3 regions of the Pelomonas sp. SE-A7 genome follow, and region 1 is predicted to be linked to each of the others. Evidence: predicted binding sites of a transcription regulator. Region 1 holds the regulator's gene; each other region holds the start of a gene.
What was found. The regulator sigma-54, encoded in region 1, starts transcription at its own class of promoters, with help from an activator protein. The targets are predictions, from matches to a motif close to TGGCANGNAANCTGCTTT.
Positions count from the first base shown of each region.

Region 2: a site for sigma-54 is predicted at 2,032-2,049, ahead of QT382_RS19745 (TorF family putative porin). Genes of this name have one in related genera too.
Region 3: a site for sigma-54 is predicted at 1,431-1,448, ahead of QT382_RS03575 (PEP-CTERM sorting domain-containing protein). Genes of this name have one in related genera too.

Region 1 covers NZ_JAUASW010000001.1:2,889,995-2,895,427, forward strand. Annotated here, with positions in the region: gene QT382_RS13030 (SPOR domain-containing protein) at 1-230, shown strand, start outside; gene QT382_RS13035 (thiol:disulfide interchange protein DsbA/DsbL) at 275-928, shown strand; gene lptA (lipopolysaccharide transport periplasmic protein LptA) at 1,008-1,637, shown strand; gene lptB (LPS export ABC transporter ATP-binding protein) at 1,652-2,407, shown strand; gene QT382_RS13050 (RNA polymerase factor sigma-54) at 2,429-3,934, shown strand; gene QT382_RS13055 (THUMP domain-containing class I SAM-dependent RNA methyltransferase) at 3,990-5,252, shown strand; gene QT382_RS13060 (16S rRNA (uracil(1498)-N(3))-methyltransferase) at 5,256-5,433, opposite strand, start outside.
Region 2 covers NZ_JAUASW010000003.1:385,062-390,494, reverse strand. Annotated here, with positions in the region: gene amt (ammonium transporter) at 1-838, opposite strand, end outside; gene glnK (P-II family nitrogen regulator) at 861-1,199, opposite strand; gene QT382_RS19745 (TorF family putative porin) at 1,249-1,974, opposite strand; gene QT382_RS19740 (fused MFS/spermidine synthase) at 2,252-2,863, shown strand; gene QT382_RS19735 (fused MFS/spermidine synthase) at 2,860-4,434, shown strand; partial or broken gene QT382_RS19730 (magnesium chelatase domain-containing protein) at 4,485-4,682, shown strand.
Region 3 covers NZ_JAUASW010000001.1:802,482-807,914, forward strand. Annotated here, with positions in the region: gene mutL (DNA mismatch repair endonuclease MutL) at 1-1,287, opposite strand, end outside; gene QT382_RS03575 (PEP-CTERM sorting domain-containing protein) at 1,490-2,143, shown strand; gene QT382_RS03580 (DedA family protein) at 2,247-2,903, shown strand; gene QT382_RS03585 (S41 family peptidase) at 2,900-5,433, shown strand, end outside.

The DNA.
Region 1 (5,433 bases):
TCTACTTCGTGCAGGCCGGCGCCTACCTGAAGACCGACGACGCCGAGGCCCAGCGCGCCAAGCTGGCCTTGCTCGGCCATGTGGCCAAGATCTATGAGTTCGAGCAGTCGGGCCGCACCGTCTACCGGGTCCGCATCGGCCCCCTGGATGCCCGCGACGAGGCCGAAGGCCTGCAGAAGAAGCTCGAGGGCTCGGGCGTCGAGGCCAACCTGGTCCGCGTGCAGCGCTGAGCCGCCGCCCTCCCCATTCCCTTCCCCTTACAGAGGAAAGCTCCATGAAGCGCCGTGATTTCTCCGCCCTCGGACTCGCCGCCCTGGCCGGCAGCAGCGCCTGGGCCCAGGGCGGGCCGGTCGAAGGCAAGCATTACAAGCGCCTGGGCAACCCGGTGCCGACCACGCCCGGCAAGATCGAGGTGATCGAGTTCTTCTGGTACGGCTGCCCGCATTGCTATGCGCTGGAGCCGATGCTGCGTGAATGGGTCAAGCAGCTGCCGGCCGACGTGGCCTTCCGCCGCATCCATGTGGGCTTCCGGCCCAACATCAAGCCGCACCAGAAGCTGTTCCTGACGCTGGAAGCGCTGGGCAAGTCCGAGGAGCTGCAGGGCCGGGTGTTCGAGGCCTTCCATCGCGAACGTGTCGACGTGGAAGAGGACAAGGACATGCTGGCCCTGGCCGTGCGGCTGGGCGTGGACCAGGCCAAGTTCGCCGCCATGTACAACTCGTTCGCGATCAACGGCAAGATGGCCACGTCCAACAAGCTGAGCGAGGCCTACAACATCGACGGCGTGCCGGCCCTGGGCATCGCCGGCCGCTTCTGGACCTCGCCCTCCATGGTCGGCGCCGCCGGCATGAGCGAGCAGGACATGGGCATGCGCGCGCTGCAGGTCACGAACGCCCTGATCCAGGGCGTGCGCAACGGAAAGCTGTGACGCATTTGACGCCGGCTGGGGCGGGGGCTGGCCCTAGAATGGCCTGCAATTTCTGTGCCGCGATTGCACCTTCCCTGCCATGCGTCTTCCTGCCCTGCCTTCCGCACTGCCGCTGCTGCTGACCGCCCTGCTGGTCGCGGCACCCGTGGGCGCCGCCAAGGGCGACCGCGAACGCGATCTCAGCATCAGCCATGACGAAGGCGGCCGCGCCGAGCTGGCCAACCAGCTGACCGAATTCACCGGCAATGTGCAATTGAGCCAGGGCAGCCTGCTGCTCAGGGCCCACCGGCTGCAGCTGCGCGAGACGCCGGACGGCTTCTTCCAGGCCAATGCCACGGCCAAGCCGGGCGAGCAGGTCAGCTTCAAGCAGGACCGCGACAAGCCGGGCGAGAGCATCGAGGGTTTCGCCGACCAGATCGACTACGACGGCAAGGCCGAGACCGTGCGCTTCACAGGCAATGCCGTGCTGCGCCAGCTGCGCAACGGCCAGGTGTTCTCGGAAACCGTGGGCAGCGAGTTCGTCTACGACAACCGCAAGGAAGAATTCCTGACCAAGGGCGGCGCCCATGAGCGCAGCCCCAACGGCCGGGTCCGCCATGTGTTCACGCCTAGGCTCGCCGCCGAGGCCGCTGCGTCGGCCGCCAGCAGCCCGGCCGTGCCGCTGAAACCCAGCAGCACCCTGCAGACCGCTCCGCGCAAGCCCCAATGAGCCTGGAGCAAGCCATGACCGCCGGCCAGCCCAGCCGGCTCGAAGCCGAGGGCCTGCAGAAGACCTACGGCGTGCGCCGCGTGGTCAAGAACGTGCATCTGGCCGTGGACAGCGGCGAGGTCGTCGGCCTGCTGGGGCCCAACGGCGCCGGCAAGACCACCAGCTTCTACATGATCGTGGGCCTGGTGCGCGCCGATGCCGGCGAGATCCGCCTGGACGGCGAAGCGCTGGAGCGCCTGCCCATCCACCGCCGCTCGCGCCTGGGCCTGTCCTACCTGCCACAGGAAGCCTCGATCTTCCGCAAGCTGACGGTGGAGGAGAACATCCGCGCCGTGCTGGAGCTGCAGCAGGACGAGAACGGCAAGCCCTGGACCAAGGCCCGCACCAACGAGATGCTGGACAGCCTCTTGCACGAGCTGTCGATAGAGAAGCTGCGCGACAGCCCGGCGCCGGCCCTGTCCGGTGGCGAGCGGCGGCGCGTCGAGATCGCCCGCGCCCTGGCCACGCAGCCGCGCTTCATCCTGCTGGACGAGCCCTTCGCCGGTGTGGACCCGATCGCGGTGCTGGAGATCCAGCGCATCATCGGCTTCCTGAAGGCGCGCGGCATAGGCGTGCTGATCACCGACCACAACGTCCGCGAGACCCTGGGCATCTGCGACCGCGCCTACATCATCAGCGAGGGCGAGGTGCTGGCCGAAGGCACGCCGGACGAGCTGGTCGCCAATGCCGACGTCCGCAAGGTCTATCTCGGCGAACACTTCCGGATGTAAGGCCGATGGCGCTGCACTGAGATGAAGCCCACCTTACAGGTCCGCCTCAGTCAGCACCTGGCGCTGACGCCCCAGTTGCAGCAGTCGATCCGGCTGCTGCAGCTGTCGACGCTGGAGCTGCACCAGGAGGTGGAGCAGATGCTGGCGCAGAACCCGCTGCTGGAGGCCGACGAGGAGTTCGGCAATGCCGTCACCGCGCCCGAGCTGAGCGAGATCCGCGGCAATGCCGCCGACGAGCCCGATGCCTCGCCCGCCGGTGAAGGCGAGACCAGCGCCGAGATCAAGGCCGAGGACTTCGGCACCACCGAGCGCGACGACTGGGAGAACGGCACCGAGGGCGACGACTTCGACGGCATCCGCGAAACCCCCGGCAGCAGCGCTCCCGCGGGCGACGACGACGGCGAGCGGCCCGAGTCCGAAGGGCCCGGCATCAGCCTGCAGGATCACCTCAAGCAGCAGATGGCCGGCATGTCGCTGAGCGAGGAAGACCGCGCCGCGCTGTTCGTGCTGATCGAATCGCTGGACGAGGACGGCTACCTGGCCGACCCGCTGGAAGAGATCGCCGCCGCCCTGGCCGGCGAGGCGGCCGACGCCGAGGAACTGGACGAGCTGCTGGACCGGCTCAAGGTGGCCCAGCGCTGGCTGCAGAGCATGGAGCCCACCGGCGTCGGTGCCCGCGACCTGTCGGAATGCCTGCTGCTGCAGCTGCGCGCCCGGCCGCGCAGCCAGGTGCAGGTTGTCGCCATCCTGATCTGCAAGAGCCTGCTTGAACACCTCGCCAGGCGCGACCTGCGCAAGCTGATGGCCCTGACCGGCGCCGACGAGCAGCTGCTGCGCGAGGCGCAGGCCCTGATCCAGAGCCTGGAACCCAAGCCGGGCCGGCAGTTCGCGCGGGGCGAGGCGGCGGCCGTCGTGCCCGATGTGATCGTGGTGAAGAGCGGCCGCGGCTTCAAGGTCATGCTCAACCCCGAGGTCGCGCCCAAGCTGCGCATCAACGAGCTCTATGCGCAGGCGCTGCGCCAGACCCGCGGCGGCATCAGTAACAGCCCGCTCGGCGGCCAGCTGCAGGAGGCGCGCTGGTTCATCAAGAACATCCAGCAGCGCTTCGACACCATCCTGCGGGTCTCGCAGGCCATCGTCGAGCGCCAGAAGGGCTTCTTCCAGCATGGCGCGCTGGCGATGAAGCCGCTGGTGCTTAGAGAAATAGCCGACGAGCTGGGCCTGCACGAATCCACCATCTCGCGCGTCACCACGGCCAAGTACATGGCTACGCTGCACGGCACCTTCGAGCTCAAGTACTTTTTCGGCTCGGGCCTCAACACCGAGGCCGGCGGCAATGCCTCCAGCACGGCGGTACGGGCACTGATCAAGCAATTCGTCGATGCCGAGGATCCGAACAAGCCGCTCTCGGACAGCTCGCTGTCGGAGATGCTGGAGGAGCAGGGCATCCAGGTGGCCCGCCGCACGGTGGCCAAGTACCGCGAGGCGCTGAAGATCGCGCCGGCCAATCTGCGCAAGGCGCTGTGAGCCGGGGCCTGGGGGACAATCGGCGCTTCTTTGCCTTGTCTCCTCTGGCCCGCCGATGTCCCGCCCCGAATCCCTAGAACTCTTTGTCTCCTGCCCCGGCGGTGTCGAACCGCTGCTGGAGGCCGAGCTGCGCGCCCTGTTCCCGCGCGGCCTGCTGGAGCCGCTGCGCGGCGGCGTGGCCGTGCACAAGGCGCCGGCCGAGGTGGTGCTGAGCATCAACCTGGAAAGCCGCCTGGCCCAGCGGGTGCTGGTCGAGCTGATCGAGGGCGGCTACCGGCATGAGGACGACCTCTATGCCCTGGCCCGCAAGGTCGACTGGACGCGCTGGATAGGCCCCAGCGAGACCATCAAGATCGACACCACGGCCCAGCGCTCGCCGCTGCGCAGCCTCAATTTCGCCACGCTGCGCATCAAGGACGCGATCTGCGACACGATCCGCGACGCGACCGGCGAGCGGCCCAGCGTGGACACCCGCGAGCCCGACCTGCCCGTGGTGCTGCACCTGAGTGAAGAGCGCGCCGCGCTCTACGTGGACACCTCGGGCGCGCCGCTGTTCAAGCGCGGCTGGCGCCTGGACAAGGGCGATGCCCCGCTGAAAGAGACGCTGGCCGCCGCCATGCTGGCGGCGGCCGGCTGGCAGGGCACGGCCGAGACCGGCGGCGCCCTGCACGACCCCTGCTGCGGCTCCGGCACCATTCCCATCGAGGCGGCCCAGATCGCCTGCGGCATCGCCCCCGGCCTGCAGCGCCGCTTCGCCTTCGAACGCCAGAAGCCCTTCGCCGCGCTGCGCGCCCGCTGGGCCGAGATGAAGCAGGCCGCAAAGGAACGCATCCATGCGCCGGCCGTGCCCATCTACGCCAGCGACGTGGCCTTCCGCATGGTCGACTTCGCCCGCCGCAATGCCGAGCGGGCCGGCGTGGCCCAGTACATCCAGTTCAACGGCGGCGATGCGCTGGAACGCCCGGCGCCCAAGCTGCCCGCGGGACTGGGCGGCACGCTGATGATGAACCCGCCCTATGGCGAACGGATCGAGGTGCGCGGCAAGGCCGCGGCCGTGCGCGATGCCTCGGGCTCGGAGCAGCGCGACGCAGACGACGACTTCTTCCCCCGCCTCGCCTCGCACTGGAAGCATGGCTACACCAGCAACGAGGCCGGCTGGACCGCCTGGATGCTGAGCCCGGACATGAAGCTGCCGAACAAGATGCGGCTCAAGGAATCGCGCCGCTTCCCGATGTGGAACGGCCCCATCGAATGCCGGCTGTTCCGCTTCGACCTGGTCAAGGGCTCGGCCCGCGAGAAGCGGGCCGAAGCCTCTTGAGCCTCAGCTCTTTTCGCTGAGGGCCAGCCAACCGAGCACGGCCAGCGGGGCCGTGTCGGCCCGCAAGATGCGCGGACCCAGCTGGGCCGCGACAAAGCCTTGCGCCCGCGCGGCCGCTTCCTCGGCCGGACTCAGGCCACCCTCAGGGCCGCTCAGCACCAGGGTCTGATCGCCCGGTACC
Region 2 (5,433 bases), on a different contig from region 1:
CGTAGCCGACGCGCTTGCCGATCATGTAGGCACCCACCAGGCCCGCCACGGCGGCATTGATGTGCACCACGGTGCCGCCGGCGAAGTCCAGCGCGCCCCATTGCCAGATCAGGCCGGCCTTGCCGTTCATCTCGTCCACCACAGTGGCGGCCGTGTAGGCATCCGGACCCATCCAGAACCAGACCATGTGGGCGATCGGCAGGTAGCTGAAGGTGAACCACAGGGCCAGGAACAGCAGCACGGCCGAGAACTTGGCCCGTTCCGCGAAGGCGCCAATGATCAGGCAGGCGGTGATGCCGGCGAAGGTGGCCTGGAAGGCCGCAAACACGATCTCGGGGATGTAGACGCCCTTGCTGAAGGTCGCTGCATTGGAGAATGTGCCGGCGACGTTGTCCCAAATGCCCTTCATGAACAGCCGGTCCGTGCCGCCTATGAAGGCATTGCCCTCGGTGAAGGCGAAGCTGTAGCCGTACAGCACCCACAGCACGACGATCAGCGAGAAGCCGACCATCACCTGCATCAGCACTGACAGCATGTTCTTGCTGCGGACCAGGCCGCCGTAGAACAGCGCCAGGCCGGGCACGGTCATCATGATCACCAGCAGCGTGGCGACCATCATCCAGGTGGTGTCGCCCTTGTTGGGCACCGGGGCCGGAGCGGCGGCTGCGGAGGCGGCGTCGGCCGAAGAGGCGGCTGCGGCCGGCGCCGAAGCGGCGTCAGCAGCGGCAGGAGCGGAGGCCGTCGTGGCGACCGGGGCCGAAGCCGCCGAGTCCTGGGCCCAGGCGGCCGGCGCGAACACCGCGGCGGCCAGCGCCAGGGAGGCGAGAAGTTTCTTCATCTTTTGTTCTCCAACGAGCTTGTCAAAGAGCGTCGGCGCCGGTCTCGCCGGTGCGGATGCGGACGACCTGGTCCAGCGGCGAGACAAAGATCTTGCCGTCGCCGATCTTGCCGGTGCGGGCCGAGGACTCGATGGCCTCGATGACCTGCTCGACCACGTCGTCGGCCACGGCCGCTTCGATCTTCACCTTGGGCAGGAAGTCGACGACGTACTCGGCCCCGCGGTACAGCTCGGTATGGCCCTTCTGGCGTCCGAAGCCCTTGACCTCGGTGACGGTCAGGCCCTGAACGCCGATGGCGCTCAGGGCTTCGCGCACTTCGTCAAGCTTGAAGGGCTTGATGACGGCGGTGATCAGTTTCATGTTTTGCTACTCCTAGCATGTGCCCAACGAGGGGCCGCGTTGTTCTGTCTCAGAAGCTCTTCTTGACGGCCAGCACCAGGCCGGCCTTGCCCAGGTTCTTGGACGAGGGGCCGACATAGGCGTCGGTGTCGGTGCCGATCACGGCGCCCGAGATGACGACGCCGTTGCCGACGTCCTTGGCCAGGGTCAGGCCGTAGTCGGTGTAGCTGTAGGCCTTGCCATGGCGCACGCTCTGGTGGCCCACGTGCGGCGTCAGCGTCATGCCGTCGCCCAGGTCGAAGTTGCCGCTGATGTCGAGGTAGGCCGAGTTCTTGCTGTCGGCGAAGCCGAACAGGTTGCTGGTGCTGAGCGACAGCTTGGCGGTGATCGGGCCGGCGGTCAGGGCGCCATAGACCTCCAGCGTGTTGGCGCTGGGGTTGAGCTTGTTCTTGTTGTAGTAGTACTGCAGCACGCCGACGTCCAGGGCCAGGTCCTTGGCCAGCTCGGTCTTGTAGCCGGCGTAAACGTCCAGCTCGACCGGGGCGTCGCCGCCACCGTCCTTGATCCACTTGATGGTCGAGGCCCAGGTGCCGATGTAGAAGCCGTTCGGCGCGGCATAGTCGGCGCCGCCCTGCAGGGCCGGCTTCAGGCGGGTCTGCGAGATGCCGCGGTAGCGGTAGTCCGTGGTCAGGCTGACGTTGAACGACAGCGGATCCGGGGCCGCGTCGGCGAAGGCGGGCATCGCGGTGGCGCTCAAGGCCAGGGCCAGGGCGGCGAGAACGGGCTTGTGATTCATGCGCAGGACTCCTTGATTGGGGAATGGTCAGGATGGCAAACAGCAATCGCAGCGGCTCTTGCAGCTTCCGTGCCAGCGCGACCTGGTGCGGCTTTCCCCGGGGAGTAGCGGCCGGGTGGTAGCAGACCAGGGGCGCTCCGGCGTCTGCGATGCACCACGATGGCCCATTTTTGGCTTTTGCGCCAGTCTGGTGCGCGCCCCAGATGTGTGCAGCCCGGGCCCGGTCCGGGCGGTTAGCATCGGCCACCCATTCCTCCCAGCCACGAGAGGCCAGGCCTTGACCCAGCGATCTCCTGCCACCCTGCGCGTGGCCTCTGCGTTCTTCCTTTCGGGCTTTGCGGCCCTGGTCTACCAGCTAGCCTGGCAGCGTTTGCTGTTCGCGGTGGTCGGCGTGGACATCGAATCGGTGACCATCGTGGTCTCGACCTTCATGCTCGGACTGGGCCTGGGCGCCCTGCTGGGCGGCCAGCTGGCCGACCGCTGGCCGGCCCGCATCCTGCTGGCCTTCTGCCTGTTCGAAGGGGCCATCGCGGCCTATGGCCTGGTCAGCGTGGACCTGCTGCAGGCCTGTGCCTCGCTGTTCGCCGGCCTGGCCCGGCCGGCGGCTGCCGCCCTGAGCTTCGCCCTGCTGCTGCTGCCCACGGTCTGCATGGGAGCGACCCTGCCGATGCTGGTGGCCCATGCCTGGAAGAGTTCGCGCAACGTCGGCGTCTCCACCGGCGCGCTCTACTTCATCAACACGCTGGGCGCCGCGACCGGGGCCTTCGCCATAGGATTTGTGTTGCTGTACTGGATGGACCTGCGCCAGGCGGTCTGGCTGGCGGCGGGACTCAACGCCACGGCCAGCCTGATCGTTGCCAGCGCGCTGCGCGAACGGAGCGCCGCATGAGCGCCGCTACCTCCATGTCGGTGCGCAAGCTGGCCCTGGGCCTGTCGTTCAGCGTCGGCCTGCTGTCGCTAAGCCAGGAGATCTTCTGGGTGCGCTTCGTCGGCTTCGGCCAGCAGGGCCGGCCCCAGGCCTTTGCCATCGTGCTGGCCGCCTTCCTGATCGGCATCTCGCTGGGCGCCATCGTGGGCCGGCGGATCTGTGGCCGCAGCCCGGACCTGCTGGCCGCCGCGGCGCGCGCTCTGGGCTGGGCCGCGGCGCTGGATCTGATGGCCCTGCAGCTGATGGCTCCGCTGCTGGGCGAATCACCCGAGCGCCTGGCGTTCCTGATGCTGATGATTGCCGTCACGGCCGGTGCAAAGGGTGTGCTGTTCCCCATCGTCCACCACCTGGGCTCCAACGACAGTGAGGCCGGCCTGGGCAGCTCGGTGTCCAAGGTCTATCTGGCCAATGTGATGGGCTCGGCCCTCGGTCCCTTGCTGGCCGGCTTCTGGCTGCTGGATCTGCTGCGGGTCGAGGCCGCCTGGGCGCTGGTGGCGGCGGCCACGGCCTCGCTGAGCCTGCTGACCCTGTTGCGAGTCCGGCCTCGCCAGGCCAGCTGGTTTGCGATGCCGGTGTTGCTGCTGTTGCTGGGCGCGGCCCTGGTCGCCCGGCCGCTGGAGGTCATTGAGAAGGTGGCCGAGGGTGAAGGCGAGCTGGTCCACCAGATCCAGAACAAGCACGGCATCCTCCACGTGACGGCCGGCGGCGCGACCGGCGACGTCACCTACGGCGGCAATGCCTACGACGGCCGCATCAATGTGAACATGGCGATCAACTCCAATGGCCTTGACCGCGCCTACCTGATGGCGGTGCTGCATCCGCAGCCGAAACGGGTGCTGGTCATCGGCCTGTCCACGGGGGCCTGGACCGCGGCCATCCTCGGCTTCCCCGGTGTCGAGCAGGTCGACGTGGTCGAGATCAACCCGGGCTACCGTGAGCTGATCTCGCGCCATCCCGCGGTGGCGGGTGTGCTGGCCGACCCGCGCGTTCGCGTGCACATCGACGACGGCCGGCGCTGGCTGCGCGCCCACGCGGACCAGCGCTACGACCTGATCTTCCAGAACACCACCTTCCACTGGCGGGCCTATGCCGCCATGCTGCTCTCCAGGGAGTACCTGCAAGAAACGCAGCGCCATTTGAACCCTGGCGGCATCGTTGCCATGAACACGACCGACAGCCCGGATGCCTATGCAACGGCGCAGGCGGTCTTCGGCCATGTGGCGCGCTACAGCAACTTCGCCTACATGAGCGACAGCCCGCTGCAGCGTCATGACCAGGCCGAGGCGGTGCTCCGCGCCTGCCGCACCGGCGGGGGAGCGACCTTCGCCGAGCGCGCCTTCACCAAGCCCGAGGTGGCCTGGCGGCTGCTCAACCAGCCGCTGCGGCCGGCAGCCGACTACCTGGCCGGCCTGCGGGCCGCCGAACCGCCCGGCGTCATCACCGACCTCAACCTGCTCAACGAATACCGCCACGGCAAGCCGCCGCTGTTCGGCGCGCTGGCGCCCATCCTCCCGCCTTGGTACGTCAAGTAGGCGGCAGCGCCGCACAATACCGCTCCTGATAACAAGCTGAGGGAGCGGTCATGTCGCTGGCCGTCATTCACAGCCGCGCGCTCGACGGCCTGGCCGCGGCGCCGGTGAAGGTCGAGGTCCATCTGGCCAACGGCCTGCCCAGCTTCACCCTGGTGGGACTGGCCGATACCGAGGTCAAGGAAGCCCGCGAGAGAGTGCGGGCGGCTTTGCAGAGCAGTGGTCTGGCCTTCCCCCACAACAAGCGCATCCGAAGTAGTCAAGAAGATTTCTTGAACTTTGAGAAGAGTGAAGCAACTCCCCCTCTGCATATTTCAGGCGCAATTGCGCAGCTAGTTCGGTCGCAGTTGAACAGTCAGTTCACAAAGACTTGAACAGCAAGTTCAGTCGCAATTGATCAGGCCCCAACCGAGCCTCGTTTTCGCAACACGGCCGGTTAACTTTGAACTTGGGCCTGGTACATGAGTTGCAACACGGGCGAGATGAGGAGCACCGCCTGCAACAGGCCGCTCAGGGGCATTGGAACGCTTAATGCGAATGGCGGCGAACTCGTAATGCGGTCACCTTACGTCTAACGACAGGCCTTTCACGTGACTGACGACGTGCATCGCCAGCAAGCCCATTCATTAATCCAAGGTAGCCGGTTGAAGCCGCCGTCGCCTGGGGTTGCTAACCGACGTAGCCTCTAACCGTGTTGCGGACCTTCTCGAAGCGCACTTGCTGCTGCAAGAACCTTATCGCCGTCCCGGTTAAGCAGTTCTCGAGGCCTCATCCCTCCGAGAGTCGAAGAAGGTGACTCGAACCAAGCGGCAATTGAAAACGCGCTCATACCGCGTAGAACGGTCAGGATGGCCTTAAGTGCGGGCACCGGCTCACCACTAGCATCGAATGCATAGGCCGGGAAAAGGATGGACCCACCTCCCAGAATGCCAAAAATCCTACCCTCCCTAGCCCATTGGTGGGCCAATAGGTTGGGATCGCATAAGTCAGTGATTGAGTCCG
Region 3 (5,433 bases), 2.1 Mb from region 1:
CGCCCAGTCGTGGGCGGGCAGGGCAGGGGCTGCGCTGCTGCCCTCCGGCAAGGCGACCGGTGCCCGCGGCGCATACAGCGCCTCGACCTCAGCCAGGCCCAGCGAAGTCTGGGTATTGCTGCGCCAGCTCGGCACCGTGCTTGGCCCATAGGTCGGCGCTGGTGCTTCAGCAGCCGTGGTCTGGCCGAACCAGGACGGCGGATTGCCGGGCGAGGGTCGGTGACCCGGCACCGTGGCCGCGACCTGCTGGGCCGTGGCAATCACGTCGGCGGCCTCGGCGGCGCGCGACACGGCCAGGGCGTCCTGCACCGCATAGCGCACCCGCTGGTGCAGCTCGCGGCCGTCGCGGAATCGGACCTCGATCTTGGTCGGGTGCACGTTGACATCGACCAGGGCCGGATCGATCTCCAGGAACAGCAGATAGCAGGGCTGGCGGTGGCCGTGCAGCACGTCCTCGTAGGCCGAGCGCACGCCATGGGCGATCAGCTTGTCGCGCACGAAGCGGCCGTTGACGTAGACGTACTGCATGTCGGCGCGGCTGCGGGCCGCCTCGGGCAGGCCCGCGCGGCCATGGATGCGCAAGGGGCCGGCGCCGCCTTCGACAGCGCGGCTCTCGTTCACGAAGTCTTCGCCCAGCACATCGGCCACGCGCTGCTCGGCCGAGCCGGCGCGCCATTGCTCGACCAGCTTGCCTTCATGCCAGACCGAAAAGCCCACGTCGGGCCGGGCCAGTGCATGGCGGCGCACCGACTCGATGCAGTGGGCCAGCTCGGTCGCATCGGTCTTGAGGAATTTGCGGCGGGCCGGCGTGCTGAAGAACAGCTCGCGCACCTCGACGCTGGTGCCGCGGGCCCGGGCCGCCGGGTTCAGCTCGCCGGAGCGGGCGTCTATGCGATGGGCATGGGCCGCGCCTTCGCTGCGGCTGGCAATCGCCATCTCTGACACCGAGGCAATGGCGGCCAGCGCCTCGCCGCGGAAACCCATGGTGCCCACCGATTCCAGCTCTTCCAGCGAGCGGATCTTGCTGGTCGCATGGCGGCGCAGCGCCAGCGGCAATTCCTCGGACGGAATGCCCAGGCCGTCGTCCTCGACCACGATGGCCCGCACGCCGCCGGCCATCAGCTTGACCTGGATCTGGGTGGCGCCGGCGTCCAGCGCGTTGTCGACCAGCTCGCGCACGACCGAGGCCGGGCGTTCGACCACCTCGCCGGCGGCAATCTGGCTGATCAGTTCATCGGGGAGTTCGCGGATCGCGCGGCGGGTGCCGGCAGGGGACGTCGGGAGCATGGGCGGATTGTAGGGAGCCGTCACCCTGGCCTTGCCGGCAGGTTTCCGGCCCTGCAAGTGCGGGTGTCGAACAAGTTGACAGGCATCCCTAGATTGAAGGATGAATTCTTGCAAGTGGTTGATTTGCAAAGTGCAAGCCAAGGTGGCATGCAAACTGCTTGGAAACTGGCGTTGACCATTCCAAGCTTTTCAGGAGTATCGAATGAAGAAGATCAAGACCCTGGCTGCTGCACTGTCGTTGGCTGCCGCCGCCTTCGCCCCCTCGGCCCAGGCCTCGACCCTGCCCAGCGGCGTTCAGAACGACGTCAGCGCCGCCACGGTGGCGTCCTGGGGTTATACCCAGTGCTATTCCTCCACTTATGGCGCAACCGGTACTGCGATCAGCTCTGTCCTGGCGGGCTGTACCGGCGACGTGCTGATGATGGCGGCCCGGCGCGTCGGCAGCGACATGTTTGAAGTGCTGGCTGCTGCTAACTACGCCGACGTGATCTTCGACACCGGCACGGGCAACACCACGCACAGCGCCAATAACGTCGAGTGGTACTTCAACTCCAGCTATTCGTGGGGTTTTGCAGGAGCGGGTGACATCGTCAGCCGCACCAGCTGTGACACCGCTGAATCGGAATGGACTGGCGGCAACGACCGCGACCGTCTGTGCTGGCACACAGGTGGCGGCGCGATGAACGGTGGCTGGCGCGCCGGCAACTTCATTGGCCTGAACGACAGCTCGGACTGGGAAAAGGTTCTGCTGGTGGCGGACGCCCCCGGCGGTGAAGTGCCCGAGCCGCTGACCCTTTCCCTGGTGGGCCTGGGCCTGGCCGGCATCGCCGCCAGCCGTCGCCGCAAGGCCGCCTGATCGACGGTCAAGAGCTCAGTCGCCTTAACGGGCTACTCAATGCAAGCCCCTCGGCAGCGATGCCGAGGGGCTTTTCATTGGGCTGCACCCATAATGCGCCGCCATGGATTTCATCGCGCTGCTGATCGACTTCGTCGTCCATGTGGACAAGCATCTCGCCACCTTCGTGGCCGCTCACGGCGCCTGGATTTATGCGCTGCTGTTCCTGATCATCTTCATCGAGACCGGCGTGGTGGTCATGCCCTTTCTGCCGGGCGACTCGCTGCTCTTCATCGTCGGTGCCATGTGCGGCACCGGCCTGCTGGACCTGGGCCTGTCGATAGCGCTGATGCTCACGGCCGCGATTGCCGGCAACCAGAGCAACTACGCCATAGGCCGCTACTTCGGCCCCAAGGTCTTCCAGTGGGAGGACTCGCGCTTCTTCAACCGCAAGGCGTTCAACCAGGCGCATGAGTTCTATGAGCGCTATGGCGGCATCACCATCGTGATCGCGCGCTTCATGCCCTTCGTGCGGACCTTCGCCCCCTTTGTGGCCGGCGTGGCGCAGATGACGCGCAGCAAGTTCACCTTCTACGACATCACCGGCGGCGCGCTGTGGGTGGTGGGCATTACCTTGGCCGGTTACCTGTTCGGCAACGTACCCTGGGTGCAGGCCAATCTGGAAAAAATCATCTGGGCCATGATCATCCTCCCCGGCCTGATCGCGATAGGCGGTGGCTTGAGATCCAAGCTGCGCCGCCACAACAAGGAGACTGCATGAAGTTCCGCCTCAAGAAGACTGTTCTGCTCGCCGCATTGGCTCTGGCCGGTGCCACCCAGGCGTCGGCCAGCGAGCCGACCCGGCTGCTGCGGCAGCCGGCGATCTCGGCCAAGCACCTGGCCTTCGTCTATGCCGGCGACCTCTGGATCGCCGAGCGCGACGGCAGCAATCCGCGTCGTCTGACCACGCACGCGGCCGGCGAGTCCAATCCGCATTTCTCGCCGGACGGCAAGCAGATCGCCTTCTCGGCCGCCTATGACGGCAACACCGATGTCTACGTGATGCCGGTCGAGGGCGGCCAGCCGCGGCGCCTGACCTGGCATCCGGGGGCCGACGTGGTCAGCGGCTGGAGCGCCGACGGCAAGCGCGTGCTGTTCGCCAGCCCGCGCGAGGTGGCCAACAACCGCAGCAACCAGCTGTTCGAGATCGATGCCACCGGCGGCTTCGAGCGCAAGCTGATGGAGGCCGTGGCCTTCGAGGGCAGCTGGAGCGCCGACGGCAAGAAGCTGGCCTTCCGTCCCTACCGCGCTGCCTATGCCGGCACGGCCGGCTGGCGCCAGAGCCGCGGCGGCACCACGCCGCCGGTCTGGATCATCGACCCGGCCACCAACCAGTGGGAGCAGATTCCCCACGTCAACGCCAGCGACATCAACCCGGTCTGGGCCGGCGACGAGGTGGTCTTCATCTCCGACCGCAACAACGGCGCGGCCAACCTGTTCGCTTTCAATCCCAAGACCAAGGCGCTGCGCCAGCTGACCAAGGAAACCGGCTGGGACGTCAAGGCGGTGGAATCGCAGGGCCGTACGGTGGTCTACGAAGTCGGCGGCAAGCTGATGGAGCTGAACCTGGACGGCGGCGCGGCGCGCGAGATCAAGGTGGCGATCAACACGCCTTCCATCCAGGCTCGCACGCAGTGGAAGGACGCCTCGCGCAACATCACCTCGGCCCGTTTGTCGGCCACCGGCAAGCGCGCCCTGGTCAGCGCCCGCGGCGAGGTGTTCACCGTGCCGGTCAAGGACGGCACCGTGCGCAACCTGACCGAGAGCTCGGGCGTGCGCGAGAAGGATGCGATCTGGAGCCCCGACGGCCAGCGCGTGGCCTACATCTCCGATGCCCCGGGCATGCGCCATCAACTGGTGCTGGAGAGCCAGACCGGCACCGGCAAGCCCGAGGTGATCGACCTGCCCAAGACCGGCTACTACACGCTGCGCGACTGGGCGCCCAATGGTCAGCTGCTGGCCATCGAGGACAACCACCTCAACCTCTACACGCTGTCTCTGGCCGATGGCCCCAGGAAGGGCCAGCTGGTCAAAGTCGACTCCAGCCCGCGCCGCCAGGGCAGCTTCAATGCCGGCTTCTCGCCGGACAGCCGTTTCCTGGTTTATGCCGTGACGGCGGGCAACCACATGGGCCAGGTGCGCCTGGCCGAGCTGCAGAGCGGCAAGACGCACGAGGTCAGCGACGGCCTGAGCCACGCCGACAACCCGGCCTTCTCGCCCAAGGGCGACTACCTGTTCTTCAGCGCCTCGATCAATGCCGGTCCTTCGGCGGTCGGCCTGGACATGTCGACACAAGAGCGTCCAATTCGCGCCGGGCTCTACGCCCTGGTGCTGGCCGCCGACGGCAAGTCGCCGCTGGCCCCCAAGGCCGGTGACGAGGAAGCCAAGAAGGACGAAGCCAAGAAGCCCGAGGCAGCTGCCGCGGCCGCTTCCGCCGCTTCGGCTCCCGCTGCCGCCAAGCCCGCCGAGAAGAAGGAAGCGGCCAAGCCGGTGCGCATCGACTTCGAGGGCCTGCAGCAGCGCCTGGTCGCCTTGCCGGTGCCCGAGCGCAACTATGACAGCCTGGCCGTGGCCGCCGATGGCGCGCTGTTCTACATGGAACGCCGCCAGCCCGGCTCCAGCCGCGAGTTGCCGCAGAACGCTGCCAATCCGAACAGCGACCTCCACCGCTTCGACTTCGAGGAGCGCAAGAGCAAGCTGCTCAAGTCCGGCATCAACGGCTATGACCTGAGTGCCGACGGCAAGAAGCTGCTGATCGACGCCGGCCGCGGCAAGCTGGAGATTGCCGATGCCAACGACAAGGCCGATGCCAAGCCCATCGACCTGAGCGGCCTGCGGGTCAAGGTCGATCCGCGCGCCGAGTGGAAGCAGATCTTCGACGAGACCTGGTGGATGGAGAAGGAATACTTCTACGACCCGGGCCTGCATGGCCTCGACTGGGACGGCGTCTACAAGCGCTACCTGCCGCTGCTGGCCCATGTGCAGCGGCGCGAAGACCTGAACGACCTGCTGGTTGAGATGATTGGCGAGCTGCAGGTCGGCCACAACCGCATAGGCGGTGGCGACGTGCACCAGGAAGCTGCCGTTGCCGTCGGCCTGTTGGGCGCCGACTACGAGATTGACCAAGGCCGCTACAAGCTGAAGAAGGTCTATGCCGGCGACCGCTGGAATCCCTTCCTGAAGGCGCCGCTGGCGGTGCCGGGCGCCGGTGGCAAGGCCGGCGACTACCTGATGGCCATCAACGGCCGCCA